3 regions of the Streptomyces sp. YKOK-I1 genome follow, and region 1 is predicted to be linked to each of the others. Evidence: riboswitches for the same ligand, from Rfam matches in the RefSeq annotation. Region 1 holds a riboswitch; each other region holds the start of a gene.
What was found. Region 1 has a riboswitch for cobalamin ahead of ACYQ8Q_RS33930 (CbtB domain-containing protein). Riboswitches for the same ligand answer to the same signal wherever they lie in the genome.
Positions count from the first base shown of each region.

Region 1 (8,378 bases):
CCGCGACCTCTCCGGTCCCTACACTTTGGAGGTCGTCCGCGGGATCGTGGAGGCGGCCGGTGAACTCGGCATCGACGTGATCACCGGCACCACGGGCCGGCGGTCGATCTCCCAGTGGCTTGAGGAGTGCGTGGCGCTCGGCGCCGCGGGCCTGGTCATCGTGATCTCGATGCTGGCCGAGGAGGACCAGCGCCGGATAGTCGAGCAGCGGCTGCCGGTCGTGCTGGTGGACCCGCTCAGCGCCCCGTCCTCGGACATCCCGAGCATCGGCGTGACGAACTGGAGCGGTGCGCGGGAGGCCGTACAGCATCTGCTGGGCCTCGGGCACCGACGGATCGGCATGGTCGCCGGGCGCTCCCACTCGCTGGCCGGCTCCGCGCGTCTGCACGGCTACCGGGCCGCGCTGGAGGAGGCCGGCATCGACTACGACCCGGCCCTCGTGCGCTCCACCGACTTCGACTACGGCGAGGCGCTCACCGCCACCCTGCACATCCTGCGCGCCGAGCAGCCGCCGACGGCCGTGTTCGCCGCCAGCGACGCACAGGCGCTGGGCGTGCTGGAGGCCGCCCGGCAGCACGGACTGCGTGTGCCGGACGACCTCGCGGTGATGTCCTTCGACGATACGTTGGTGGCGGCCATGGCCTGCCCGCCGCTGAGCGCGGTGCGCCAGCCCTTCGAGGAGCTGGGCCGCGAGGCGACCCGGGTCCTGCTCCAGACGGCCGAGGGCCGCCCGCCCGCCTCCCCGCGCATCGAACTGGCGACGGAACTGGTGCTGCGGACCTCGACGTCCAAGCCCCGCAGCACCTGAGGGGCGTCAGCCCCGTACGACCGTCACGGGCACGTCGTGATGCCGTACGACGACGGCGTCGCGCTGCTCGCCCACGAGCCGCAGGCTCGCGTGCGCCGGGGTGTCCCCGCTGGAGGACCCGGCGTACAGCAGGATCTCGCCGGGTTCCACGATCCGCCGGCCGTCCAGCCCCGTGAAGGCCAGCCGGTCGGTGTGCACCTCGAAGCGGACCGTGGCCTCCTCGCCCGGCTCCAGCGCGGCCTTGGCGAAGCCCAGCAGCTCCCGCACCGGCCGGGTGACCTGGGCGACCGGGTCGGTGACGTACAGCTGGACCGTCTCCGCGCCGGCCAGCGGCCCGGTGTTGCGCACCCGCACCGACACCGTGAACCGCCCGTCCGTGGGCACCAGTTCACGGTCCACGGTCAGTCCGTCGACGGCGAACGTCGTGTACGACAGCCCGTGCCCGAAGGGGAAGGCCGGCGTCGGGTCGAGGTTGGACAGCCAGCTCTGCCGGTCGCCCAGCGGCGGGTGCAGATAGGTGTACGGCTGGCCGGCGGGCGTACGCGGGATCTGCACGGGCAGCTTGCCGCTGAAGTTCGTGGTCCCCGCGAGGAGTTCGGCTACCGCGCGGCCGCCCTCCTCGCCCGGCAGGAAGACCTGCACCAGGGCCGCCGTACCGGAGGCGAACCGGCCCACGGCGTACGGCCGCCCGCTGCTCACCACCAGCACCACCGGCGTTCCCGTCGCCAGCACGGCCTCCACCAGCTCCTCCTGCACCCCGGGCAGCCGCAGATCCTCCACGTCACAGCCCTCGCCCGAGGTCCCGATGCCGAACATCCCGGCCTTGTCGCCGACCACCACCACGGCCGCGTCCGCGCCCGCGGCCTCGGCGACCGCGCCCGCGATCCCCGACCGGTCCGGCTCCCGCACCGGGCAGCCCTCGGCGAACCGCCAGTCCACACCCGGGAGTTCAGCGGCCAGCGCGGCGCGCAGCGACACCGCTTCGACCCCGTTGCCGAGGTCCTCGCGGTCGGAGAGGACATGGTTGGGGAAGCTGTAGCAGCCGAACATCGTGCGGACGTCGTCGGCGCACGGCCCGATCAGGGCGATCCGCCCGGCGGACGGCAGCGGCAGACCACCGGAGTTGGCCAGCAGCACGGCACTGTCCCGGGCGACCGCACGGGCCAGCCGCCGGTTCTCCGGCTTGTCCAGCTCCAGCTCGCCCGCGCGCAGGGCGGGCGGCTCCGGATCCCAGTCGGCGTCCAGGAGCCCGAGCGCGAGCTTCTGCCGCAGCACCCGCCGCACCGCCCGGTCGACGTCCGCCTCGTCGGCCTTCCCCGCGCGGACGGCCCCGACCAGCGCCGCGCCGAAGCCGCGCTGGTCCGGCAGTTCGACGTCCAGGCCCGCCCACAGCGCCCGCGCCCCGGCGTCCGCCAGATCGGCCGCCACCCGGTGCGCGTCCACCAGGAACGGCAGCGACCAGTAGTCCGAGACGACGGTCCCCTCGAAACCCCACTCCTCGCGCAGCACCCCGGTCAGCAGCCGGCGGCTCGCGGCGGGCGCCTCGCCGTCGATCTCGGCGTACGAGTTCATGACCGAGCCCACCCCGGCGGCCACGATCCGCTCGAACGGCGGCAGGATCACGTCGTGCAGCTCGCGGGGGCCGATCCCGACCGGGGCGTGGTTGCGGCCGCCCATCGACGCCGAGTACCCGGCGAAGTGCTTGAGCGTGGCGTACACCCCGGCGCTCTGCAGGCCCCGCACATACGCCTCGCCCATCGCCCCGACGAGATACGGGTCCTCGCCGTACGTCTCCTCGCAGCGCCCCCAGCGGTAGTCGCGGATCACGTCCACGACGGGGGCGAGGCCCTGGTGGACCCCGGCCTCGGCCATGTCGGCGCCGATCGCCTCGCCGACCCGGCCGATCAGCGCCGGGTCGAAGGTGGCCGCCATGGCGAGCGAGGTGGGGTAGATGGTGGCGCCGTACGTGGTGAAGCCGGTCAGGCACTCGTCGTGCGCCATGGCAGGGATGCCGAACCTGCTCTGCCCGATGATCTGCCGCTGGCGGGCCGCGAGCAGCCGGGCGTGTTCCAGCGCGGGCCGGGGCACGGTGCCGTAGGGGCGGGTGAGCTGGCCGAGGCCGTGCCGGGCGGTCTCGTCGAGGTCGCCGACCCGGCCGAAGAGACTGGTGCCGGGGGCGACCTCGGGGCCGGCCGGTTCGACGTCCTCCCAGGTGCTGCTGAGCTGGGCGACCTTCTCCTCCAGGGTGAGGCGGGCGAGCAGCGCCTCGACGCGTTCGCCGGCCGGGAGAGCGGCGTCGGTCCAGGGACGCGCCGGGGAGAGCTGCCGAGAGGGGTCCGGCGTGGTGGTCGTCATGCACGACTCCGTTCTTGGGCATGCCGAGGAGGGCCGGCGCCCCCGTGGCGTCGGCCTCTTCGTCTGCGGCGGTGGGTTACGCGGTCGGTTACTTGGAGAATCCGGCGGTCAGTCCGGCGACCAACCGGCGTCTGGCGAGGACGAAGACCACCAGCATGGGAAGGGTGGAGAGCACCACCGCGGCCATCGTCGCGGGCACGTCGATGCCGAACTCGCCCCGGTAGAGCGTCAGAGCGAGCGGCAGTACGGCCTTGTCGCCGCTCTGGGTGAGGATCAGGGGGAACAGGAAGCCGTTCCAGACCTGGAGGCCGTCGTACACCGCGACCGTCACCAGCGCGGGCCGGGCCAGCGGCGCCGCGAGCGAGAACAGCATGCGCCAGTCCCCGGCGCCGTCCACGACCATCGCCTCGAACAGCGAACGCGGCACGTCCCGCAGGAAGCTGACCAGGATCATCACGGTGACCGGCAGCGCGAACGCCGCCGAGGGCAGCACGATCGCGAGCAGACTGTCGTACATATGCATCCGGATGATCAGCAGATAGACCGGGATGATCACCGCTTGGAGCGGGATCGCCAGGCCCAGCAGATACAGCCGGAAGGTCAGCCGGGAGAAGCGGTCGGCGTGCCGGACGATCGAGAACGCGGCCATCAGGGCCACGACCACGGTGACCGCGACCGTCGCGGCGGTGACGACGACGCTGTTGAGCAGATAGGTGGTGAAGCCGCCGTCCAGGACGGTCCGGTAGTTCTCCAGCGTCGGGTGTCCGGGCAGGGACAGCGGGCTGGCGGTGGTGAAGTCGCCGCGCCCGCGCAGGCTGGTGACGACCAGCCAGTACACGGGGACCACGACCAGCGCGGTCCACCCGAGGGCGGCGCCGCCGGCGACGGTTCTGCGCAAGGCGTTCACATGCCCTCCTGCTGGCTGTCCATCCGGGTGAAGCCGGACAGGCGGGTGGTGAGCAGCGACAGCGCGAGGCCGAACACCACCAGCAGGGTGGCGATCGCGCTGGCCCGGCCCATGTCGTGCGACTGGAAACCCGTGATGTACATGGCCAGCGGCAGGACCCGGGTCGCGGTGCCCGGGCCGCCCGTGCCGCCGGACAGGACGTAGATCAGATCGAAGTAGGTGAGCGAGCCGACCAGCATCAGGGTGCTCGACGTGACCAGCGTGTACTTCAGCTGCGGCAGCGTGATCCGCAGGAAGCGGGTCGCGGGACCGGCGCCGTCGATGGCGGCGGCCTCGTACAACGAGACCGGGATCTGCCGGATGCCCGCCTGGTACAGCAGGGCGTGGAACGGCACGAACTGCCAGGCGATCACGAAGATCACAGTGTAGAGAGCCAGGTCGGGGGAGCCGAGCAGCGGCCGCGCCAGCCAGTGCAGCCCGGGCGTGGCGCCGATGCCGAAGGACGGGTCGAGCAGCGCCTGCCAGGTCAGACCGATCGCCACGGCCGACAGCAGCAGCGGCAGGAACCACACCACGGCGAACAGCGCGCGCAGCCGCCCCTTGGGCGACTGGAACACCCCGAGCGCCAGTGAGACCGGTGTCTGGACCAGCCAGCTCACCGCCATCACCTTGAGGGTGAGCCAGAGCGCCTGCCAGGTGGCGTCGTCGGCGAGGACCCCGCTCCAGTTGGCGGACCCGGCCCAGCCGAGCGAGCCCAGACCGTCCCAGCGGGAGAGGCTCAGCACCACCACGCCGACCAGCGGCACCAGACCGAACAGAGCGAACAGCAGCAGCGCGGGCGCCGCCATGAGCAGGGCACCGCCCGGGCGGCGCCGTGAACGGGCCGTGGCCGGCCGCGTCGTGGAGGACGCGACCGGTCGCGGCGTACGGACCACCGTGGTCATTACTGCGCCGCCTCGCTCATGGCCGTGCCGAACTCCTCCGGCTCGATCTGCCGCAGGAACGACTTGTCCACGTTGGTCAGCAGCGGATCCGCCTGGTCGGAGGGGAGCGCCTGGTCCCAGGAGAGCTGGAACGTCGGGGAGTTCTGCACCAGCTGGTATACGAAGCTCAGCCACTTCTTGTCGTCGGCCGACTTCACCGCCGCCAGCTTGGTGTCCAGTCCGTTGACCGGAGGCACACTGCCCGCCGCGAGATAGGCGTCGACCTGGTCGCCGTTCAGGACGTAGTTCTTCAGGTAGGTGAGCGCCGCCGACTTGTTCTTGCTCTTCGAGTTCAGGGACAGGAAGTTGGAGGGGTTGCCGACGATGGCCTTCGGGTCGCCCGCGCCGCCGGACACCGACGGGAAGGCGACATAGCCCAGGTCCTTCTTCACGAAGTCCGGTGCGGCCTTGACCAGGTTGGCGTACTCCCAGGTGCCCATCAGCTCCATCCCGGCCTTGCCGGTGTAGAGCAGCGCGGTGGAGGCGCCCTGGTCGTAGCTGACGGAGGAGGCGTTGTCGCCGAACGCCCCGGCCTTCGCGAGTTCCTGGAGGCGGGTGTTGGCCGCGGTGACCGCCGGGTCCTTCCAGGCCGCGGCGTCACCGGAGGCGATCTTGGTGAACACCTCGGAGCCGCCCTCGCGGTCGAGCAGGTACTCCAGGTACATCAGCGTCGGCCACTTGGAGTTCGCCGCGAGGGAGATCGGGGTGACCCCGTCGCCCTTCAGCTTCTTCACGGCGGCCAGCAGTCCGTCGTACGTCGTCGGCGCCTCCACGCCCGCGTCCTTGAGGACCTTCTTGTTGTAGTAGAGGACCACCGGGGCCAGCCCGTTGGCCGGTATGCCGTAGACCTTGCTGCTGAACGTGGCGCTCTGCAGCACGCTCGGCGTGAACCGCAGCAGCCCCACCTGAGCGTCGGTCAGGGCGTCGACCTTGTCCGCCTTCACATAGTCGTTCAGCGCGCCGCCGCCCCAGCTGAAGAAGATGTCCGGGGCCTGGTCCGCCCCGAACGCCACCCGCAGCTTCTGCTTGTAGTCGTCGTTCGCGAACAGCCGCAGGGTGATCTTCTCGTCCGGGTGGTCCTTGTTGTAGGCGTCGACGGACTCCTTGAGGATCGTCTGGTCGTTCAGCGCCCACATCGTCAGGCCCTTCGACGACGAGCCCCCCGACGACGATCCGCCCGGCCCCGACGTCCCGCACGCGGCGAGCAGGCTCAGCGCCGCCGTCGCGGTGACCACGGCCACCGCCGCGCGTCGTGTTCTCGGAAATACCCGGATTCCGTGCATGCTCTGCCTCTCTTCTTCCCGGCATGCTCGGCATGCCCTGTCCGTTCGGCAGGCGGCCGGGCGGCTCGCGCGAAAGGCTTTCGACCGCCCTCGCCGCGGACGGCTCGCCTGCTGGACCGGGACACTGGCACGGCCGTCACAGCCAGGACAAGGAGGGGAAAACCGCCGGTTACGAAACATTTTCGAGCGTCCGGGGCGGAACGGCCGGAGCGAGGAGAGCCGGATCACGTCGGACAGTGCGCTCTTGGCCAGTTCGCCGGGGCACGGTACCTTCACTCTGATATCGACGACGGAAACACGGAAGCCGGTGGAAATCCGGCACGGTCGCGCCACTGTGAACGGTGCGCTCCTGGTGGAGGGGCGGACCGCGAGTCAGACCCGGGGCCGTCGTCCTGTGCACCACCGAGATGGGACGCGAACTCCCAGAGGAGGCCCTGCCATGGCGCAGCACGTCGCCCAGCCGACCACCGCCGCACCCGCCGTTCCCGCCAAGCTCCCGCTGAAGGACATCGCTCCCTGGGCGGTCTTCTTCGGCATCCTCATGCTGGTCCTGCTGTACTTCGTCGGCGCCGAGCAGGGCGCCACCTCCGTCGTCTCCGGCGAGGGAGTCCACGAGTGGGTGCACGACGCCCGCCACCTGCTCGGCTTCCCCTGCCACTGACGAGGGACGCCGCACCGCCATGAACTCCGCAACCGTGCGAAACCTCCTGGTGCGGGGCATGCTCGCCGGCCTCGCGGCCGGCGTGCTCGCCCTCGTCGTCGCCTACTTCCTGGGCGAGCCGAACGTCGACAGCGCCATCGGTTTCGAGGAGGCCCACGCCCACGAGCACGAGGTCGAACTCGTCTCCCGCTCCCTTCAGTCCACCGCCGGTCTCGCCACCGGCGTCCTCGTCTACGGGGTCGCCTTCGGCGGCGTCGCCGCCCTCGCCTACTGCTTCGCCCTCGGCCGGGTCGGCCCCTTCGGCCCGCGGGCCACGGCGCTGCTGCTGTCGGGGGCCGCGCTGCTGGCCGTGTACGTCGTGCCGTTCCTGAAGTACCCGGCCAACCCGCCCGCGGTCGGCGACCACGACACGATCGCCAAACGGACCACCCTGTTCTTCCTGATGATGCTGCTCGGTGTGCTGCTCGCGATCGCCGCGGTGATCGCCGGCAAGCGGCTCGCGCCGAGGCTCGGCACCTGGTACGCCACCGTCGTCGCCGTCCTCGGCTTCGTCACCCTGATCGGTCTGGCGTACGCGTTCCTGCCCACGATCAACGAAGTCCCGGCGGACTTCCCGGCCACCCTGCTGTGGCGGTTCCGCCTGTCCACCCTCGCTCTCCAGATCACGCTGTGGACGGGCTTCGGCCTCGTCTTCGGCGAACTGGCCGAACGGCTCCTGAACCCCGGGCCCGTGAAGGCGCCGGCGCGGACGGCCGTGACCGTCCCGCAGTGAGCCGACCGCAAGGACGGTGAACGCACAGGGCCCCCGGATCCGTCCGGGGGCCCTGTCATACGCGGTCGTCCGTTGATTCGCCGGCCGGGTCCAGCGGCTGCCCGAGCCGCAGGTTCCACCGGCCGTCCCGCCCGCTGACCGAGGTGACGCTCAACGGGGGCACGTCGAGCCGCCAGAACGCCGCCGCCGGCGCCCCCAGCACCCGCACCACCACGGCCCGCACGATCTCCGGCTCGACCACCGCGACCGTGTGCCCGTCCGTCTCCGCCGCCGCCCGCAGCCAGCGGCCGACCCGTGCGCACAGGTCCGCCACCGACTCCCCGCCGTGCGGCGCCGCGTCGGGTTCGGCGAGCCAGCGGCCGACCTCCTGTGGCTCGGCGGCGCCGACCTCGGCGAGGGTCAGACCCCGCCAGCGCCCCACGTCCAGACCCGCCAGGTCAGCCTCCTCGACCCCGTCGAGACCGAGGGCGGCCGCCGTCTCCCGGCAGCGCGCACTGGGGGAGACCAGGACCCGGACCGCCGGGCGCAGGGATCCGGCGGCGGCCCGCGCCCGCGCCAGCCCGCCCGCGTCGAGGGAGCATCCGTCGTCGAAACGGGCCTGGCGCAGGG
Region 1 is NZ_BAAGDR010000001.1:7,598,584-7,606,961, forward strand. It holds gene ACYQ8Q_RS33905 (LacI family DNA-binding transcriptional regulator) at 1-808, shown strand, start outside; gene ACYQ8Q_RS33910 (glycoside hydrolase family 3 N-terminal domain-containing protein) at 815-3,163, opposite strand; gene ACYQ8Q_RS33915 (carbohydrate ABC transporter permease) at 3,252-4,070, opposite strand; gene ACYQ8Q_RS33920 (carbohydrate ABC transporter permease) at 4,067-4,918, opposite strand; gene ACYQ8Q_RS33925 (extracellular solute-binding protein) at 5,014-6,294, opposite strand; cobalamin riboswitch at 6,584-6,739, shown strand; gene ACYQ8Q_RS33930 (CbtB domain-containing protein) at 6,776-6,997, shown strand; gene ACYQ8Q_RS33935 (CbtA family protein) at 7,017-7,769, shown strand; gene ACYQ8Q_RS33940 (histidine phosphatase family protein) at 7,825-8,378, opposite strand, start outside.

Region 2 (10,154 bases), 780 kb from region 1:
ACGCGGCGAAGCAGATCAGGTTGAGCAGGAAACGGCGGCGGTCGGCCTGCGACTCCAGCCGGTCCAGCTTCTCCACCTCGTTGATCCACTTGAAGCAGAACTCCGCCTTCTCGCGGATCGACGGGATGTTCTCCACCGCGTCGAACGCGGCCGCGCGGTCCTCCGGGTCCGGGAGGTAGGTGTCCAGCAGGGTCAGATAGAACTGGACGTGGACGGCCTCCTCGAAGAGCTGCCGGCTCAGGTACAGGCGCGCCTCGGGGGAGTTGATGTGCTTGTACAGCGTCAGCACCAGGTTGTTCGCCACGATCGAGTCGCCCGTCGCGAAGAAGGCGACCAGCCGGCCGATCAGATGCTGCTCCATCGGGGACAGCTTGGCGAGGTCGGCGACGTCCGAGTGGAGGTCGACCTCCTCCACGGTCCAGGTGTTCTTGATGGCGTCCCGGTAGCGCTCGTAGAAGTCCGGGTAGCGCATGGGGCGCAGAGTCAGCTCGAAGCCGGGGTCGAGCAGGTTCTTGTCGCTGGGCATTACTGGCAGGCCTCGCAGGACTCGGGGTTCTCAAGGGAGCAGGCGACGGCGTCGGGGTCGGCCGTCTGCTGCGCGGGGAGGGTGGTCGGGGTCTGCGCCTGGGCGGCGCGGGCGATCCGGGTCGCCGGACGCGAGCGCAGGTAGTACGTCGTCTTCAGGCCCGACTTCCAGGCGTACGCGTACATCGAGGAGAGCTTGCCGATGGTCGGCGTCTCCAGGAACAGGTTCAGCGACTGGGACTGGTCCAGGTACGGGGTGCGGGCCGCGGCCATGTCGATCAGGCCGCGCTGCGGGATCTCCCACGCCGTCCGGTACAGGGCCCGAACGTCCGCCGGGATCCACGCGAAGTCCTGCACCGAGCCGTTGGACTCGCGCAGCGCCTCCCGGGTGCGCGCGTCCCACACGCCCAGCTCCTTGAGGTCCTGCACCAGATACGAGTTGACCTGGAGGAACTCACCGGACAGCGTCTCGCGCTTGAACAGGTTGGACACCTGCGGCTCGATGCACTCGTAGACGCCCGCGATGGAGGCGATGGTGGCGGTGGGGGCGATGGCGAGCAGCAGGCTGTTGCGCAGGCCCGTCGTCGCGATCCGCGCGCGCAGCGCCGCCCAGCGCTCCGGCCAGGTGAACTCGACGCCGTAGTGGTCGGGGTGCAGCACACCCTGCGCCGTACGCGTCTTCTCCCAGGCCGGCAGCGGCCCGCCGCGCTCGGCGAGGTCGGTGGAGGCCTCGTACGCGGCGAGCATGATCCGCTCGGCGATCCGCGTCGACAGCGCACGCGCCTCGGCGGAGTCGAAGGGCAGCCGCAGCTTGAAGAAGACGTCCTGGAGCCCCATCGCGCCCAGGCCCACCGGACGCCACCTGGCGTTGGACCGGCCCGCCTGCTCGGTCGGGTAGAAGTTGATGTCGACGACCCGGTCGAGGAAGGTGACGGCGGTGCGGACCGTGGCGTCCAGCCGCTCCCAGTCGAGGTCGCCGGCCGTCGGGTCGACGAACGCGCCGAGGTTCACCGAACCCAGGTTGCAGACCGCCGTCTCGCCGTCGTCCGTGACCTCCAGGATCTCCGTGCAGAGGTTGGAGGAGTGGACGACATGGCCCGGCAGCGCCGTCTGGTTGGCGGTGCGGTTGGCCGCGTCCTTGAAGGTCATCCAGCCGTTGCCGGTCTGGGCGAGGGTCCGCATCATCCGGCCGTACAGATCACGCGCCGGGATGGTCTTCTTCGCGAGCCCGGTCTCCTCCGCCTTGCGGTACGCGGCGTCGAACTCCTCGCCCCACAGGTCGACCAGCTCGGGCACGTCGGCGGGGGAGAACAGCGACCACTGCCCGTCGGCGTTCACCCGACGCATGAACTCGTCCGGGATCCAGTGCGCCAGGTTCAGGTTGTGCGTACGGCGGGCGTCCTCACCGGTGTTGTCGCGCAGCTCCAGGAACTCCTCGATGTCGGAGTGCCAGGTCTCCAGGTAGACCGCGGCCGCGCCCTTGCGCCGGCCGCCCTGGTTCACGGCGGCGACCGAGGCGTCCAGGGTCTTCAGGAACGGCACGATGCCGTTGGAGTGCCCGTTGGTGCCGCGGATCAGCGAACCGCGCGAGCGGATGCGGGAGTACGACAGCCCGATGCCGCCGGCGTGCTTGGACAGCCGGGCGACCTGGTGGTAGCGGTCGTAGATCGAGTCCAGCTCGTCCAGCGGGGAGTCGAGGAGGTAGCAGGACGACATCTGGGGGTGCCGGGTGCCGGAGTTGAAGAGGGTGGGGGAGGACGGCAGATAGTCGAGCCGGCTCATGAGCCCGTAGAGCGCGGCGACCTCGTCCAGGGAGCGGGCCGTGTCTCCCCCAGAGGGGGGACCCCCATCGGCGAGACCGGACGCGACCCGGAGCAGGAAGTGCTGGGGCGTCTCGATCACCTTGCGGGTGATCGGGTGTCGCAGCAGATAGCGGCTGTGCAGGGTGCGCAGCCCGAAGTATCCGAAGCGGTCGTCGGCGCCGGTGTCGACCAGGGCGTCCAGCCGGGCCGCGTGCAGCCGTACGAACGCGGCGGTGCGGTCGGCGACGAGCCCCTCGCGGTGGCCGACGGCGACGGACTCCGTGAAGGACGTCACGCCCTGGGAGGCGGCCTCCGCGGCGATCGAGACCGTCAGCAGCCGGGCGGCCAGCTTCGAGTAGGCGGGGTCCTCGGAGATCAGGCCGGCGGCCGCCTCCGTGGCCAGCTCGCGCAGCTCCGTCTCGTCCGCCCGCGCCGACCGGCCGCGCAGCGCGGCGGCGGCGACCCGCCCGGGGTCGGCGTCGGGGAGGTCGGCGGTCAGCTCGGTCAGGGTCCGCAGCAGCGCGGTACCGGGACCGTCGGTGTCCGGCTGGATCGCTGAGGCCGGATCGGCTGGCGCGATGGTCACGTGGGGCTCTCCCTCGCTCGGCAGGGGGCCTGGCGGAGCGCAGGGGGCAGCACACGAGCGCGCACGGCGTCGCGTCCACCGGCCCACTCCACGAGACCCGGACGTCAAGGCACCCGGACCGGGACGGCCGGGCGCGCTGTCGGCAGGTCCTCGGACTGACGCTCGTGCACAGACATGCACAAGTACACCGTTGCGGGACAGTTCCGGATTCGCACCGGATTCCCCTGCGGCGACAACGAGCATGAGCATACATCTTGTGCTCGCCTGTCACGCCACCCCCAGATGTTGTGTCGGGGTGGTGTCAGAGTGTCAACTCGTAGGTGAGGAGAGTGACGTCGTCCAGATGCGGCACGGGATTCCAGTCCCGCCCGGGTGTACGGACGAAGCCGAGACGTTCGTAGATCCTATGGGCGGTGTGCATGCTGCGCTGGGTCGACAGGACGACCGCCGCGCAGCCCTCCGTGGCCCGCGCCCGGTCGAGACAGGCCCGTACGAGGGCTTCCCCGGCGCCCCGGCCCCGCGCGTCGTGCGCGACCGCGAGCGCCCGGATCTCGGCCTCACCGGGCCGCGCGATGTCGGCGACGGGACCGGGACCGGCGACGAACGTGACACCGCCGAGGAGCCGCTCGCCCTCCACCGCCACGAGCACCTCCGCGGCGGCGGCCCGCGCGGCCACATCCTTCAGCACCGGCAGATACTCGTCCCCCTCGCCGTAGTCGAGGAGGCCGTCCTGGAGATAGGCCCGCGCGGTGATCTCGCCGAGCGCCTCGTACTCACCGGGATCCGCCCGCCGTATCACGATGTCCATGGCCCCGAGTCTGCCCGAGCCGCGCGCGCGGGCCTCCCGATTTTCCCTGGAGGCGCCCGGGTTGCGGGGTACGGCGGGAGTGATTCCATGGAAGGAGGTGCCGGCGCCCACGGGTCCTCCGTCCCGAGGAACGCTCTCGGAGGGAGAGCACACGATGACCAGGGTCGTCCGTCACACCCCGGGCAAGCAGCGGCCGCGCAACGCGCCGATGGCGACGCTGCACTTCAGACGTGCGGGGCACGGCGTCAGACGTGTACTCCTCGCCCGCTGGCACCGCCTGACGATTCGTCTGGAGGCCCGCCGTGGCGTCACCCGCCCCAAGAAATGGCACCGGTGGTTCACCTACGGCAACCTCACCAGACTCATCTGGCTGATCGCCCTCCTGGCGATCCTCGCCTGGTGCGGGGACGCCGTGTACAGCGCCTTCAAGGGGTCGACCAGCTTCGATGACTGGCTCAAGGACAAAAAAGGTGTCGAAACCCTTCTGAACCTCCTCGGCCCGGTCCTGACCGCTTCGATCGCAGCCGCGCTCTTCCTGTTCTGCTGGTACAGCTGGACCAAACACCGCTACCTCGCCAAGGTCCGCAAGGACCCCCGCCGGCTGGTGCTCACCGCCGGCCAGGACATCGCCGGGATCGTGGGCCGTGAGGCGATCGCCGAGGTCATCGCCCAACGGCTGCGGGACCGCAACACACGCAGGCCCTATCTGCTCGTCGGCGGTGTCGGCGCGGGCAAGACCGCGGTCCTGGTGCGGCTCTGCGAACTGCTGGCCCGGGAGCACGCCGTGCCCGTGCCGATCCGGCTGCGGGACGTGGACGGCGGGGGCGACCTGGACTTCCAGAGCCTGGCCCGGCAGCGCTTCACCGAGGAGGCACCGCAGGGTGTCCTGGCCCGCGGCAAGAACGACCGGGTCTGGCAGCAACTGCTCGCCGACGACAAGCCGGTGGTGATAGCCGACGGTCTGGAGGAGGCTCTCCTCGACGACAGCCTCCAGCAGAACCGGGACAACATCATCCGCAAGGCCATCGAGCGCGCGCACAAGGAGAGACTGCCGCTGGTCATCGCCTCCCGGCCGCACAGCCCCCTGGAGAGCACCGCCGCCGCGATCGTGGAGCTGGAACCGCTGAGCGAGGAGGAGGCGCTGCGCTTCGTCCAGGCGCACGTGCCCGACTCGGACGAGCGGCGCGTGGACTGGATCGTGGAGACGGCGGAGGTGACCGAATCGCCCGTCTACCTCCAGATCGCCCGTGAACTGCACCGTCACGGCGCCCTGGACGACCCCAGGCGGCTGAACACCCGCAGCCGGGACCGCGGCACGCTGCGGCTGTGGCTGCTGGAGCGGTGGAAGGACACGCTGTGCGAGCGGCTGCTGCGCGAGGAGGTCGCGCTGAACGAGCGGGAGCGCCGTGACACGGTCGAGGTGGTGTCCGCCCTGGCGTGCATCGGGCTGCTCCAGGACAAGCTGGAGGTGGGCTTGACCGAGCTGCTCGCCTGCGACTCCCGCTCGGGCGGCCGGAGTACGACGTCCCGGACGGGCCCGCGGACGGGCGCACCGCGCCAGGACCGCAACGGCAGACAGGGCCAGGCCTTCTCGGAGTGGCACCGGCAGAAGATCTGGAACTCGCTCCGCAGGAACCTCGGGGAGGAGGCGCAGCGGCTGCTCACCGAGAGCAGCGCGGACCAGGCCCAGGCGATCCTCGCCCGTTTCGCCGGCAACGCGGACAAACTCGGGCTGGTGGAGGGGTTCGAGAAGAGGGTCCGCTTCCCGCACAGCATCATCCAGGCCTACTTCGGCTTCCGCGTGCTGCATCACCTGGGGGAGCGCGCTGCCGGAGAGCTGGTCGACCAGGCACTGCAACCGCCCGGCCCCAGCCGTGAACTGCTCATCGCCCTGGTGCTGCTGTCCCGTCGGCGTGCGGCGGAGTCGTCCCCGGCCCGGGAGCGCCGTTCCGGCGCCGAGCGCAAGAAGGCGAACGGTGGGCCGATGCGGCCGGCCGGCGTGCGAAGGAACATGCCGGGGCAGCGGCCGCGCACGCTGGGCCAACGGCTCTACGAGGCCGCGAGCCGCCGCACGGACGATCCGAAGGCACTCGATCTCTTCGCCGCGGTCCTGGAAACCCTGTGCGTGGAGCGGGACCGCGCGCTGCTGACCGACGTCATCGGCGACATACGCAACCGCTGGCCGCGCGCCAAGGGGGATCGGCGCACCCTGGAGGACGCGAAGCTGCGGCTGCTCCGACAGATCGGCGCGGTGCTGCGGACGCTGCCCGAGGAGACCGCCACCACGCAGATGTACTGGCAGCTGTACCAGATGGGCATCAAGGAGCCCAGCCACTCGATACGCCTGGCGGCGGCCCAGGAGTGCGGCGCCGGGGGCAACGCCGCGTTCGCCCTGATCCGGGAGCGGGTCGGTCTGCACACCGACCCCGTGAAGCAGTACAACAGCCTGGTCAGGAAGCTGAAGGGCGACAGGAGGCGGAAGTACGAGGCGTGGGCGGAGAAGATGGAGGAGCAGAGCGCCGCCGGTCCGACCGCCCCGGCGGGGCCGTTCGGCTCCGGCGCCTCGCGGTTCGAGGAGCGGGAGGCGATCGACGAGGAGTATCTCGAACAGCGCGTGGACCTGTTCCGGGAGTTCGTGATGCGGGCCTGGATCCTTCCCATGCTCCTGGGCTCGGTCAGCGCGTCCCACCGCGACGAGGCCCGGGAACGCCTCGCCAAGTGGCTGGGCCACCTCGACCCCCAGCTCACCCGGGGCACCCCCGATCTGCCGCTCGTCCTGGAGGCGGCGCTGGCCCAGGGGTTCAAGTACGCCGCCAACCGGCGCAGACTCCATCCGCACGCGGACCCGGGCAACCGTGCCGACCTGATCCGGCTGGCGGAGACCGTGCTGCAGCAGTCCCGGTGCTGGCACGCGCAGGTCAGCCTGCTCCAGGCCCTGTGCCTGTGGGAACTCCCCGACACCTCGGGCCGTCAGGAGGGGGAGAAGGGCAGCGCGCCGGAGCCCGGCCACGAGCACGACGGGCAGCGGGATCCGTCCCGGGCGATCGGTGAGTCGGACGCCGTACAGACCGTGCAGCGGTGGCTGTCGATGGCCGGCACCGTGAACACGCCCGGTGCGCCCGGTGCCGACGGCGACGCGCCCGTGCCGCTGATGCATCCGTTCGTCGCCGAGGCGGGCGACCTGGTGGCCCTCGCCCTGGAGACCGGCCAGCCCGAGCGCTTCCTCTGGATCGACGAGATGGGCGTCGCCGACACCATCGGCTCCCGTATCCGCCACCGGAGCGGCTACCGCAAGCACAACCTGTGGATCCCGCCCTCGTCCGGGTGGAGCACGCTCGACGGCCGCGCCCAGCGCCTGGTCGCCGACATCCTGCTCATGCTGAACCTCATCGAACGCGACGGGCACCCCGACGAGGTCGAGGAGCGGCTGGCCCGTGCGGAGCAGCCCGGTATGCCGCTCCCGCCCTGCATCCGTACCAACCGTGAGCCGCTGCGGCCCGGTACCGCCGCCGGCAGCTCGCCTCCCGTGCCGGGCTCGAACTGTCTGCCCGACTGCAAGTTCCAGCTCTGCCCCTACCCTCCCCGGGGCGGGGTGCCCCGGGGAGAGATCCGCGAGCCGTTCTGCCGTCAGCAGCAGGCCCTGCTGCCCGGCCGCGTCCGACGCTGCTTCCCGCGGCTGCTGCGCCGGAAGACACCGCACTGGGTCGGTATGCGCGTCCGCGAACTGGACCGGTTCTGGGACGCGATGGCCCGGCGCACCCGGGACTAGGGACCGGCGGCTAGTGAGAGCTTCCCGCTGTCGCCGGCGGCAGTTCCACCTGCACCCCGGGGTCGCCCGCGTCCGCCGTGTAGTCCTCGGGCCTGGTCTCGTCGACGCCCTCGGGAGCCTTCGCGGCCTTCAGGACGAAGGTCAGCAGGACGGTGACCGCGATGTTCAGGGTGAACGCCGTGAGGCCGATGTAGCCGATCTCGCCGATGCCGGGGATCTCCTTGGCGGAGCCGCCGAAGTGCTTCTGGGTGGGGGAGGCGACCCCGTACGCGGCGAACGTGCCGTAGACCATGCCGACCGCCCAGCCGGCGAGCAGGGCCCAGCGGTGGAACCAGCGGGTGAACAGACCGCCGACCAGGGCCGGGAAGGTCTGGAGGATCCAGATGCCGCCCAGCAGCTGGAAGTTGATGGCGACCGTCTTGTCCATGGTGAGGACGAAGACGAGGGCGCCGACCTTGACCAGGAGCGAGACCAGCTTGGAGACCTGGGTCTCCTGCCGGGGCGTGGCGTCCGGCCTGATGAAGTCCTTGTAGATGTTGCGGGTGAACAGATTCGCGGCCGCGATCGACATGATGGCCGCCGGGACGAGCGCCCCGATGCCGATCGCCGCGAACGCCACGCCCGCGAACCACGACGGGAACATGTCCTCGAAGAGCTGCGGGATGGCGAGCTGGCCGTTGGTGACCTTGACGCCGGCCGCGATCGCCATGAAGCCCAGCAGGGCCAGCAGACCGAGCATCAGGGAGTACAGCGGCAGGATCGTGGTGTTGCGGCGGATCACGTCACGGCTCTTGGAGGACAGGGTCGCGGTGATCGAGTGCGGGTACATGAAGAGCGCGAGCGCGGAGCCGAGGGCGAGGGTCGCGTACGTCCACTGGCCAGGTTCCGCCGGGGTCAGCGAGCCGCGCGGCTTGCCCGTCGCCGGGTTGGTCTGGCTGAACGCCTCGCCGGCCTTGGCGAAGATGTCGTCGAAGCCGCCCAGCTTGATCGGGATGTAGATGATCGCCACCGCGATGACGACATAGATCAGCGTGTCCTTCACGAACGCGATCAGCGCGGGGGCGCGCAGGCCCGAGGAGTAGGTGTACGCCGCGAGCACGCCGAAGGCGATCAGCAGGGGCAGGTCCTTCACGAACCAGTGGGTGCTCTCGCCGCCGCCGACGCCCATCACGTCGAGCACCGCCTGAATGCCGACGAGCTGGAGCGCGATGTAGGGCATCGTCGCCAGGATGCCGGTCAGCGCCACCGCCAGTGACAGGCCCTTCGAGCCCCAGCGCCCGCGCACGAAGTCCGAGGTGGTCACGTACCCGTGCTTGTGGGAGACCGACCACAGCCGGGGGAGGAAGGTGAAGATCAGCGGGTAGACGAGGATCGTGTAGGGCACGGCGAAGAAGCCGGCCGCGCCCGCCGCGTAGATCGCCGCCGGTACGGCGACGAAGGTGTACGCCGTGTACAGGTCGCCGCCGAGCAGGAACCAGGTGATCCAGGTGCCGAACGACCGGCCGCCCAGACCCCATTCGTCGAGGCTGTGCTCGTTGTCGGCGCGGCGCCAGCGGGCCGCCAGGAAGCCCATGACCGTGACGGCCAGGAAGAAGAGGATGAAGACGGCGAGGGCCACGCCGTTCACGCCGTCCTTCATCGGCCGGCACCTCCCCGGCGGGCCCGCTGGTCACGCTGCCAGAGCTTGTACGCCACCATCGTGAGCGCGGTCGAGATCAGCACCCACAGCATCTGGTACCAGTAGAAGAAGGGGATCCCGATGAACTGCGGATCCACCTTCGCGTAGGAACCCACCCAGAGCATCGCCACGAACGGCGCGATCAGACAGAGGGCGATGACGACGCGTACGGGCGTCACCACCGGCCCTCCGGTCACTTCCGGGGTCTCTGACATCGGCGCTCTCCGTCCCCTCACTGATCACCTTGATCACGGATGTAATGCGCAGGCAATGTAAGTGACGGATAAGCCGAGCGGAAGACCCTCTACAGACCCTCCACGCGCACGAGTGGCCCGTTCTATTCGGTAGGTCTATTCGGTGCGTCTATTCGGTGGGCCGCTTCAGTCGGGCCACGAACTTGTAGCGGTCCCCCCGGTACACCGACCGCACCCATTCCACCGGCTGTCCGTCCTGGTCCAGCGAGTGCCGGGAGAGCATCAGCATCGGCAGGCCGACGTCGGTGCCGAGCAGGCCGGCCTCGCGCGGGGTGGCCAGGGAGGTCTCGATGGTCTCCTCGGCCTCGGCGAGACGGACGTCGTACACCTCGGCCAGCGCGGTGTACAGCGAGGTGTACTTGACCAGCGAGCGGCGCAGGGCCGGGAAGCGCTTGGCGCTCAGATGGGTGGTCTCGATGGCCATCGGCTCGCCGTTGGCCATGCGCAGCCGCTCCACGCGCAGCACCCGGCTGCCGGCGGTGATGTCCAGCAGCCCGGCGAGGGTGTCGTCGGCGGTGATGTAGCCGACGTCCAGCAGCTGCGAGGTGGGTTCGAGGCCCTGGGCGCGCATGTCCTCGGTGTAGGAGGTGAGTTGCAGCGCCTGGGAGACCTTCGGCTTGGCGACGAAGGTGCCCTTGCCCTGGATGCGCTCCAGGCGTCCCTCGACGACCAGTTCCTGGAGGGCCTGGCGGACGGTGGTGCGCGAGGTGTCGAACTCGGCGGCCAGGGTCC
Region 2 is NZ_BAAGDR010000001.1:6,814,042-6,824,195, forward strand. It holds gene ACYQ8Q_RS30505 (ribonucleotide-diphosphate reductase subunit beta) at 1-526, opposite strand, end outside; gene ACYQ8Q_RS30510 (ribonucleoside-diphosphate reductase subunit alpha) at 526-2,913, opposite strand; cobalamin riboswitch at 3,038-3,162, opposite strand; gene ACYQ8Q_RS30515 (GNAT family N-acetyltransferase) at 3,215-3,721, opposite strand; gene ACYQ8Q_RS30520 (NACHT domain-containing protein) at 3,876-7,490, shown strand; gene mctP (monocarboxylate uptake permease MctP) at 7,501-9,129, opposite strand; gene ACYQ8Q_RS30530 (DUF3311 domain-containing protein) at 9,126-9,383, opposite strand; gene ACYQ8Q_RS30535 (GntR family transcriptional regulator) at 9,532-10,154, opposite strand, start outside.
Region 2: it holds a riboswitch for cobalamin, as region 1 does, so the genes downstream of both, ACYQ8Q_RS30510 (ribonucleoside-diphosphate reductase subunit alpha) here and ACYQ8Q_RS33930 (CbtB domain-containing protein) in region 1, are expected to answer to the same signal.

Region 3 (10,154 bases), 4.9 Mb from region 1:
GCGCATGGCCGCCATCCAGCGCGGGTTGACCACCCGGGCACGGAACACCCGGTGCGTCTCCTCGCCCAGCGTGCGGGTCTTCACCTGGTCCGGAACGGCGGAGTCGCCGACGTACGCCTCGGGGCTGGCACCCGTCAGATGCCGCACCATGGCGACCATGCCGCCGTGGTACTGGAAGTAGTCGTCGGCGTCGACGAGGTCGTGCTCACGGGTGTCGACGTTCTTGGCGGCGACGGCGATCCGCCGGAACGCGGTCTCCATGTCCCCGCGCGCCGCCCGCCCGTCGAGCCCGCGCCCGTAGGCGTAACCGCCCCAGACGGCGTACACCTCGGCGAGGTCGGCGTCGCTGCGCCAGTTGCGGGCGTCGATCAGCGGCAGCAGACCCGCCCCGTACGCCCCCGGCTTGGAGCCGAAGACCCGGGCCGTCGCGCGCCGCCGGTCGCCGTGCGCGGCGGTGTCCTCGTCGGCGTGCGCCTTCACGAAGTTGCTCCCGGCCGGCTCGTCCAGCTCGGCCACCGTGCGCACGGCGTCGTCGATGAGGCCCACCACGTGCGGGAACGCGTCCCGGAAGAAGCCGGAGATACGGACCGTGACATCGATGCGCGGCCGGCCCAGCTCGGCCGGGGGGATCACCTCGAAGCCGGTGACCCGGCGCGAGGCGTCGTCCCAGACGGGACGGCAGCCCAGCAGGGCGAGGATCTCGGCGATGTCGTCGCCCTGCGTCCGCATGGCGGAGGTGCCCCAGACCGTCAGACCGACGGACTTCGGGTACTCACCGGTGTCCTGGAGATAGCGCTGCACCAGGGAGTCGGCGAGCGACTGCCCGACCTCCCAGCTCAGCCGGGACGGGATCGCCTTGGGGTCGACGGAGTAGAAGTTCCGGCCGGTCGGCAGGACGTTGACCAGACCGCGGGTCGGCGAGCCCGACGGGCCGGCCGGGACGTAACCGCCGTCCAGCGCCTTGAGGACGTGCCCGATCTCGTCCGTGGTCCGCGCCAGCCGCGGCACCACCTCGGCGCAGGCGAACTCCAGCACCGCTACGGCGGCCGGGAGTTCGGTGCCGAGGACGTCCCGCACCAGCGGCCGGGCGGCCGTGACGTCCCAGCCGCGCGACTCCATGCCCTCCGCGACCCGCCGGCACAGCTGCTCCAGCAGATCGATCGCGTCGGCCGCCGTGCGCGCCGGACCCTCGACCAGGTCCGACAGCTCCACGGGCACCTTCACCGGCGCCCCCGGCTCGGCCAGCAACTCCTTCTCGACCAGCCCGAAATGGGCCGCGAAGGACGCCCGGAGCCCCGGCAGCGCGTTCGCCTGCCCGCCCCACACCTGCGAGGCCCGCAGCACGGCGAGCACCAGGTTCACCCGCGCCTCGTCGACCGGGCCACCGCCCAGGATGTGCAGACCGTCGCGGATCTGCACGTCCTTGATCTCGCACAGATAGCCGTCGATGTGCATGACGAACTCGTCGAAGTCGTCCTCGTCCGGCTGCTCGTCCACGTGCAGGTCGTGGTGGAGCTCGGCCGCCTTCACCAGCGTCCAGATCTGCGCCCGCACCGCCGGCGCCTTCACCGGGTCCAGGTCGGAGACCAGCGCGTACTCGTCGAGGAGCTGCTCCAGCTTCGCCAGGTCGCCGTAGGTGTCCGCCCGGGCCATCGGCGGCACCAGATGGTCGACGACGGTGGCGTGCCCGCGCCGCTTGGCCTGGGTGCCCTCACCGGGGTCGTTGACGATGAACGGGTAGATCAGCGGCAGATCGCCGAGGACCGCGTCCGGGGCGCAGCCGGGGCCGAGCCCGAGCCCCTTGCCGGGCAGCCACTCCATCGTGCCGTGCTTGCCCATGTGCACGACCGCGTCGGCACCGAAACTGTTCTCCAGCCACCGGTAGGCGGCCATGTAGTGGTGCGACGGCGGCATGTCGGGGTCGTGGTAGATCGCGATCGGGTTCTCCCCGAAGCCGCGCGGCGGCTGGATCATCACCACGACGTTCCCGAACTGCAGGGAGGCGAGGACGATCTCGTCCCCGTCGACGTAAAGGGTCCCCGGCGGCTCACCCCACGCCTCCAGCATGCCGTCCCTGAGCTCCGGGTCGAGCTGGTCGAACCACACCCGGTAGTCGGCGAGCGGCACGCGGGCGGGCGCGGCGGCCAGCTGCTCCTCGGTGAGCCACTCGACGTCGTGACCACCGGCGCTGATGAGCCGGTGGATCAGCTCGTCGCCGTCGTCGGGGTGCCCCTCGACGACGTATCCGGCGTCCCGCAGCGCGTCCAGCACCCGTACCGCCGACGCGGGCGTGTCCAGCCCGACCGCGTTGCCGACCCGTGAGTGCTTGGTCGGGTACGCGGTGAAGACCAGCGCGATCTTCTTCTCGCCGTTCGGCTTGTGCCTCAACTGCGCGTGCCGTACGGCGATCCCGGCGACGCGCCCGGCCCGCTCGGGGTCGGCGACGTACACCGGGACCCCGTCCGGTCCCTGCTCCTTGAACGAGAACGGGACGGTGATCAGCCGGCCGTCGAACTCCGGGATCGCGACCTGCATCGCCGCGTCCATGGGGGAGAGGGCGGCGTCGGACTCGTCCCAGGCCTGCCGCGAGGAGGTCAGGCACAGGCCCTGCAGGACCGGGACGTTCAGTTCGGCGAGCGCCCCGATGTCCCAGGCCTCCTCGTCGCCGCCCGCCGAGGCCTGCGAGGCGTGCGTGCCGCCCGCGGCGAGCACGGTGGCGACCAGGGCGTCCGTCCCGCCGAGGATCTCGTACAGCTCCGCGTCCGCCCCGCGCAGCGAACCGCAGTACACGGGCAGCGCGTTGGCCCCCCGCGCCTCGATCGCCTCGCACAGGGTGTCCACGAACGCGGTGTTGCCGCTCAGCTCATGGGCCCGGTAGAAGAGCACGCCGACGGTCGGCCGGCCGCTCTCCTGCGGACGGGGGCCGTGGACGCCGTACTCGGGCATCTTCCGCGGCTCGACGAACCCCTCGCCGGTCAGCAGCACGGTGTCCGAGAGGAACCGGGCGAGTTCGGTGAGGTTGTCGGGCCCGCCCTCGACCAGGTACCGCAGCGCCTCGGCCACCACACCGGCCGGCACCGACGACTCGGCCATCAGCTCGGCGTCCGGCACGCTCTCGCCGCCCAGCAGCACGGTCGGGATCCCGGACGCCTTGAGCACGGCCAGCCCGTCCTCCCAGGCCCGCTTGCCGCCGAGCAGCCGTACGACGGCGAGGTCGGCGCCGTCCAGGAGACCGGGCAGCTCGTCCGTGACGTCGACGCGGGTCGGGTTGCCGATCCGGTAGCCGGCGCCGGTGGCGGCCCGGGCCGCCAGCAGATCGGTGTCGGCGGTCGACAACAACAACACAGTGCTCATGCGGGCGCTCCCGGTGGAATGAAAGGCAGTCCTTGCGGCGCGCCCGACTCGATGAGCCGCATGAGCGCGTCCGTGTCCGCGTGCTGTTCGATCAGATCGCCGAGCCGGTCGAGCTGCTCCTCGCGCAGCGCGGCGAACGAGGTGTCCGGGGCCGGCACGAACCGGCGGCCCGCGGCGGCCGCCACCTCGCGCAGGAACGCCCGCCGGAACCCGTCGGACTCCAGCGAGCCGTGCCAGTGCGTGCCCCAGGTCTGCCCGACCCGGCAGCCGTCCAAGAAGGCTTCGCCGCCCTGGACGTCGGCGACCCCGTGGTGGATCTCGTATCCCGAGACCGGCTCCCCGAGTGCCTCCCCTTCCGGCCGGGCAAGGATCTTCTCGGGGGCGAACCTGACCCTCAGGGGCAGCACCCCGAGGCCTTCGACCTGCCCCCGACGGCTCTCGACCTCGTCCTCGATGTGCCGGCCGAGGATCTGGAAGCCGCCGCAGATGCCGAGAACCGGGCGCCCTTCCGCGGCTCTGCCGACGAGGGCGTCGGCGAGCCCGCGCTCGTGCAGCCACTCCAGCGCGCGGACGGTCCCGCGCGTCCCGGGGACGACGACGAGATCGGCGTCGGCCAGTTCCTCCGGCCGGTCCACGAACCGCACGACGACACCGGGTTCGGCGGCGAGCGCGTCGACATCGGTGAAGTTCGACATGAGCGGGACCGCGCACACGGCCACCCGCAGCACGTCCTCGCCGACCGGGGCGGAGGCGCGGGAGTTCCGGACCCCCATCCCGTCCTCCTCGTCGATCCCGAGCCCGTGCCGGAAGGGCAGCACCCCGTAGGTCCGCCGCCCGGTGAGCCCGTGGAGCATGTCCAACCCCGGTTCGAGCAGCGAGACATCCCCCCGGAACTTGTTCACCAGGAACCCGGCGACCAGCCGCTGGTCCTCCTCCGACAGAAGAGCGACCGTCCCGAAGAAGGAGGCGAAGACACCCCCGCGGTCGATGTCCCCGACGACCAGCACGGGCAGCCCGGCATTCCGGGCGATCCCCATGTTGACGATGTCGGTGCGCCGCAGATTGATCTCGGCCGGACTCCCCGCCCCCTCACAGATCACCGCGTCATACGTGCCCCGCAGTTCTGCGAGACACTCCAGCACCGTCCCGAGCAGCTGCCGCTGCCGCCCCCCGTGGTAGCCCCGCGCGCTCAGCTCGCCCACCGGCCTGCCGAGCAGCACCACCTGACTGCTCTGCTCGCCACCGGGCTTGAGCAGCACGGGATTCATCAGCGCGGTCGGCTCGATGCGGCAGGCCTGCGCCTGCATGGCCTGCGCCCGCCCGATCTCCGCGCCCTCGCGGGTCACGAAGGAGTTCAGCGACATGTTCTGCGCCTTGAAGGGCGCGACCTTGACCCCCTGGCGGACCAGCCACCGGCAGATCCCGGCCGTGACGACGCTCTTGCCGGCGTCGGAGGTGGTGCCGGCGACGAGGAGACCCCCGCTCATGACCTGTGCCCCCTTGCGATGAGGCGCCCGGCGACACAGACGCCGAGCGCGAGCAGACCGACGCGCCGGGAGAGCCGTACGGCCCGCTCGATGTCGCCCGTGGCGACGGCGCGTCCTTCCCCGTTGAGCACCGGCCGGTGCTCGACCCGGCCCCCGTACGACAGCGTCCCGCCCAGCCGCACCCCGAGGGCCCCCGCGAACGAGGCCTCGACGGGCCCGGCGTTGGGGCTGGGATGCCGGTCCGCGTCCTGCCGCCAGGCCCGTACGGCCCCGCGCGGATCGTCCCCGGCCAGCGCGGCGAGTACGGCGGTCAGCCGTGCCCCCGGCCACCCGGCGAGGTCGTCGAGCCGGGCCGAGGCCCACCCGAACCGCCGGTAACGGGCGGATCGGTGACCCACCATCGCGTCCAGTGTGTTGACGGCCCGGAACCCGAGCAGCCCCGGCACCCCGCCCACCGCGCCCCACACCAGGGCGCCCACGACGGCGTCGGAGGTGTTCTCCGCGACGGACTCCACCACGGCCCGCGCGATCCCGTCGGCGTCGAGAGCCTGCGGGTCCCGCCCGCACAGATGCGGCAGCCGGGCCCGCGCCGCCTCGACGTCCCCCGCCTCCAGGGCCCGCCCGACGGTCCGGGCCTCACGGACGAGCGAGGTCCCGCCGACCACGGCCCAGGTGGCGGCGGCGGTCAGGACGACGGAGGCGGTGGGGGAGCGGCGTACGGCCCTCTCGGCGGCGGACCCGAGAGCGACCGCGCCACCCGCGCACACGGCGGTGTGCAGGGCGCCGCGTCCCCGGTGGTCCCGCCACAGCAGCCGCTCCACGGCACCGGCGGCCCGCCCGAACGCGGCGACCGGATGCCCCCGGCGGGGATCGCCGAGGAGCAGGTCACCGAGGAGGCCGGCAGCGGCGCCGTACGCGAAGACGCGATCGGCTCGCATCGGCTCAGCCGGCCGTGGGGGCGGGCAGCGATCCTGGGCTGTACCTGAGAGCCGGGCGGACTCCCGAACGGCAGGCGAGCATGGCGATATGTCCTCACTCAGGGTGTCCACGCCCTGGTTCGACGAGACCGGCGGCGAGAGTTCCTGGCTCCCGGGGCTACCTACCCCGGTGACAGTGGCGGGACCGCGCCGGATTCTCACCGGCTTCCTCTTCTGCCGCCGTACATGGCCCCGGCAGTCCACCACGCCCCTGGAAGGGCCGTCAACTTGCCGTTGACCTGCACGGGGAGAGTGTGCAGAACCCCACACGGGGGTGGTTCGCGAGGTCCTGAGGAGAGGTCATGCAGAGAGGTCATGCAGAAGGGGTGCGGGACGGCGATCCGTCCCGCACCCCTTCGGTGGTCGAGCAGATGGGTCAGGCGACGATCAGGGAGATCCCGTACGCCACCGCGGCCGCGCACGCGGCGAAGCACGCGTACGCGCCGGTGACCGCGAGAGCGGCGGAGCCGCCCTCTTCGGAGGCCCGCTCCTGGCGGGACAGGCCCATGACGCCGAGGGTGAACAGGGCCACGAGGGCCACCGTGATCACGAGGCTGACGCCGAAGACGGAGCCCAGGGCCGCCCAGTCGATGTCCATGCTGATTCTCTTCCTTCGTACCGGGTGGGCGGGCTCAGGCGGCCGGAGCCGTCGGCTCGGTCGTGGTGGTGGCCGTGGCGGCCGGGGACGGGATGGTGGCCGCCAGGTTCTCGGCGACCGGGTGGGCCGGGGGCACGGCCACGGCGGCGATCGCCGTGGTCACCACGCCGGCCGGCTCTGCGTGGTCGTGGTCGTTGACGTTGGTGTGGTCGACGACCTCGCGGCGGGAGATCTTCCAGATCGCCGCGCTGGAAGCGACGAGGAAGACCAGGACCAGGCCCGTGCCCCAGTCGCCCAGGCCGGTGACGGACTCGGCCAGCGCGCCCACCAGGGCGGCCGCCGGGAGCGTCAGGCCCCAGGCCACGAACATCCGGGTCGCCGTCGACCAGCGGACCACACCGCCCTTGCGGCCCAGGCCCGCGCCCATCACCGAACCGGAGACGGAGTGCGTGGTGGACAGGGAGAAGCCGAGGTGGGAGGAGGCCAGGATGACCGTCGCCGCGCTGGTCTGGGCGGCGAAGCCCTGCTGCGGCTGAAGGTCGGTCAGGCCCTTGCCCATGGTGCGGATGATGCGCCAGCCGCCGAGGTAGGTGCCGAGCGCGATGGCCATGCCGGCGGAGAGGATGACCCAGGTGGGCGGGTCCGAGTCGGGGGCGACGGCGCCGCCCGCGACCAGGGCCAGGGTGATGATGCCCATCGTCTTCTGCGCGTCGTTCGTGCCGTGCGCCAGGGAGACCAGGCCGGCCGAGGCGATCTGGCCCGCGCGGTAGCCCTTCGCCGCGGCCTTGCCGTCGGCCTTCCTGCCCAGCGTGTACGACAGCCGGGTGGCGAGCATCGCGGCGACGCCCGCCACGATCGGGGCCGCGACGGCCGGGATCAGGACCTTGGTGACCAGGACGTCACCGTGCACCGCGCCCAGGCCGGCCGAGGCGATGGTGGCGCCGATCAGGCCGCCCATGAGGGCGTGCGAGGAGCTGGAGGGCAGACCCACCAGCCAGGTCAGCAGGTTCCAGAGGATCGCGCCGACCAGGGCGGCGAAGATGACCTCGGGACGGATGCCGGTCTCGTCGACGAGACCCTTGGAGATCGTGTTCGCGACCTCCACCGAGAGGAAGGCGCCCACAAGGTTCAGCACGGCGGACATGGCCACCGCGACCTTGGGCTTGAGTGCACCGGTCGAGATGGTGGTGGCCATCGCGTTGGCGGTGTCGTGGAAACCGTTCGTGAAATCGAACGCGAGTGCGGTGACCACCACAATCGCGAGGATCAGCGAGAAGTTTTCCATTTACCCAGGCAATCGTTCGAAGTCATTGGTTTGTTGAAGGTAGGTAACCTGGGTAAACGGAAGGTGAACTGAGGGGGGCGCGAGGGTGTCCGAATGTGGTCGTCGTCACTACGTTCGCACGCCGCCCAAGCGCGACCGGGCCGCCGCCCCCGCCGGCTCCCCCCGAAGAGACGCTTCTCACGCGGCGGCCTCCGGTGCCGGGCGGTCGCGCCCCCTGGCAGGATCGGGGCATGGGTGAACAGCTGAGCGACGAACGTCAGGCCTGGGCGGCGCTCGTGGCGACGGCCCGCCGCACCGTCGCCGACGGCCTGGTCGTCGGCACCTCCGGCAACGTCTCCGTACGGGTCGGCGACACCGTGCTCGTCACCCCTTCGGGCGTGCCCTACGACCGCCTCACCCCGGACGACGTCACCGGTGTCGACCTCGACGGCCGGCAGGTGCGCGGCACGCTCGTGCCGACCAGCGAGCTGCCCCTGCACCTCGCCGTCTACCGCCGCACCGACGCCCGCGCGATCGTGCACACCCACGCCGTGCACGCCACCGCCGTCTCGACCCTCGTCGCCGAGCTCCCGACCGTCCACTACATGGCCGGCGCCCTCGGCGGCCCCGTCCGGGTCGCCCCCTACGCGACGTACTGCACCGAGGAGTTGGCCGAGCACGCCCTGCGTGCGCTGACCGACCGCACCGGCTGCCTCCTCCAGAACCACGGCACCCTCACCTACGGCGCCACGCTCGACCAGGCGTTCGACCGAACGGCCCAGCTGGAGTGGATGTGCCACCTCTGGCTCACCGCCTCCTCGGTCCCCGGCCACACCCCGACCCTCCTGACAAGGACCCAGATGACAGAGGCAGCCACCCGCCTCCAGAACTACGGCCAACAGCCCTGAACACCTTCTCCACCCCGCCCGCCACCTCCCCACCCAACGACGTCGCCCCGCCGACTTCTCTTCTGGCGGCCGCTTCTTCCCGCCGCGACGGCGCTCAGCCGCGACGGTGCCCATCGGCGGTGCCGAACCTCCCCGCGCCCTCGCCGCCTCAGCCCGGCCGCCCTCTGTCCGTCTGGTGGCTTCGCCCCGCTGCCCTCTCTCCGGCCGGTGGCTTCGCCCCGCTGCCCTCTCTCCGCCGGTCATTTCGTCCCGCCGACTTCTCTTCTGGCGGTCGCTTCTTCCCGCCGCGACGGCGCTCAGCCGTGATGGAGCCCATCGGCGGTGCCGAACCTTCCCGCACCCTCGCCGCCTCAGCCCGGCCGCCCATCGCTCCAGCCGCTGACTTTGTCCCGCCGTCCTGACTCCGGCCGGTCGTTTTTTCCCGCCCCGACGGTGCACGTCGGCGGTGCCGAACCCTCCCGTACTTCCACCGCCACCCCGCCCCCGCTGGCCGTCAAGAGGAATGGCCAGGACACTGGACGGGTGCGCACTGTCACCGCGACGGCCGCCGCCGTCACCGCAGCCCTGGCCGCCGGCGCCGCCAGTGTCGCCGCCGGCCGGCTCGCCAGCGACGCCGCACTCAAGGCGCCGCCCGGCCGACCCCTGCCCACCGAACCCCGGCTCACCGTGCACGGCACCGCCGCCGGCCAGGTGACCCTCACCCGGCACCTCGCCACCCTCCGCCCCGGCACCTACGGCCTCGCCGGCGACGGCTCCCACGCGGTCGTCGGTCCCGTCCTCACCGGCGCCGCCCACTCCGCCGACACCGTCGTCCGCCGCCTCGAACAGGTGACGCACGGCACCCTCGACCCCGGCGACGCGGTCTGGCTCACCCCCAACCTCTACGTCGGCACCCCGAGCGGCACCCTGGGCCTCGACCACGCCGACGTCGACGTCCCCGGCGAACTCGGCAACCTGCCCGCCTGGTTCGTCCCCGGCGCCCGCCGCACCTGGGTCATCGCGGTGCACGGCCTCGGCACCACCCGCGAACAGGCCCTGAACCTCCTCGGCTTCCTGCACCACCGCCGCTTCCCCGTGCTCGCCCTGTCCTACCGCGGCGACCTCGGCGCCCCCCGCCCCACGGACGGCCTCAACCACCTCGGCCAGACCGAGTGGCGCGACCTGGACGCGGCGATGCGCTACGCCGTCCGCTACGGCGCCGAGCGCCTCGTCCTGCTCGGCTGGTCCACCGGCGCCACCATGGCCCTGCGCGCCGCGGCCCGCTCCGGGCTGCGCGACCTCGTCTCCGGACTCGTCCTGGACTCCCCGGTGCTGGACTGGCAGTCCACCCTGCGCGCCCTCGCCGCCGCCCGGCACACCCCCGGCGTGCTGCTGCCGCTCGCCGTCCGCGCCGCCCAGGGCCGCACCAGTCTGCACGCCACCCCCGACGGCCACGGCGACGACATCGCCGACCCGGCCCGGCTGACCGTGCCGACCCTGATCTTCCACGGCCCCGACGACACCGTGGCCCCCTGGCACGTCTCCCGTCGCCTCGCCGCCCGCCGCCCCGACCTGGTCGCCCTCCAC
Region 3 is NZ_BAAGDR010000001.1:2,676,501-2,686,654, reverse strand. It holds gene cobN (cobaltochelatase subunit CobN) at 1-3,354, opposite strand, end outside; gene ACYQ8Q_RS11485 (cobyric acid synthase) at 3,351-4,841, opposite strand; gene ACYQ8Q_RS11480 (cobalamin biosynthesis protein) at 4,838-5,779, opposite strand; cobalamin riboswitch at 5,896-6,038, opposite strand; gene ACYQ8Q_RS11475 (hypothetical protein) at 6,195-6,416, opposite strand; gene ACYQ8Q_RS11470 (inorganic phosphate transporter) at 6,451-7,701, opposite strand; gene ACYQ8Q_RS11465 (class II aldolase/adducin family protein) at 7,932-8,588, shown strand; gene ACYQ8Q_RS11460 (alpha/beta hydrolase) at 9,111-10,154, shown strand, end outside.
Region 3: it holds a riboswitch for cobalamin, as region 1 does, so the genes downstream of both, ACYQ8Q_RS11480 (cobalamin biosynthesis protein) here and ACYQ8Q_RS33930 (CbtB domain-containing protein) in region 1, are expected to answer to the same signal.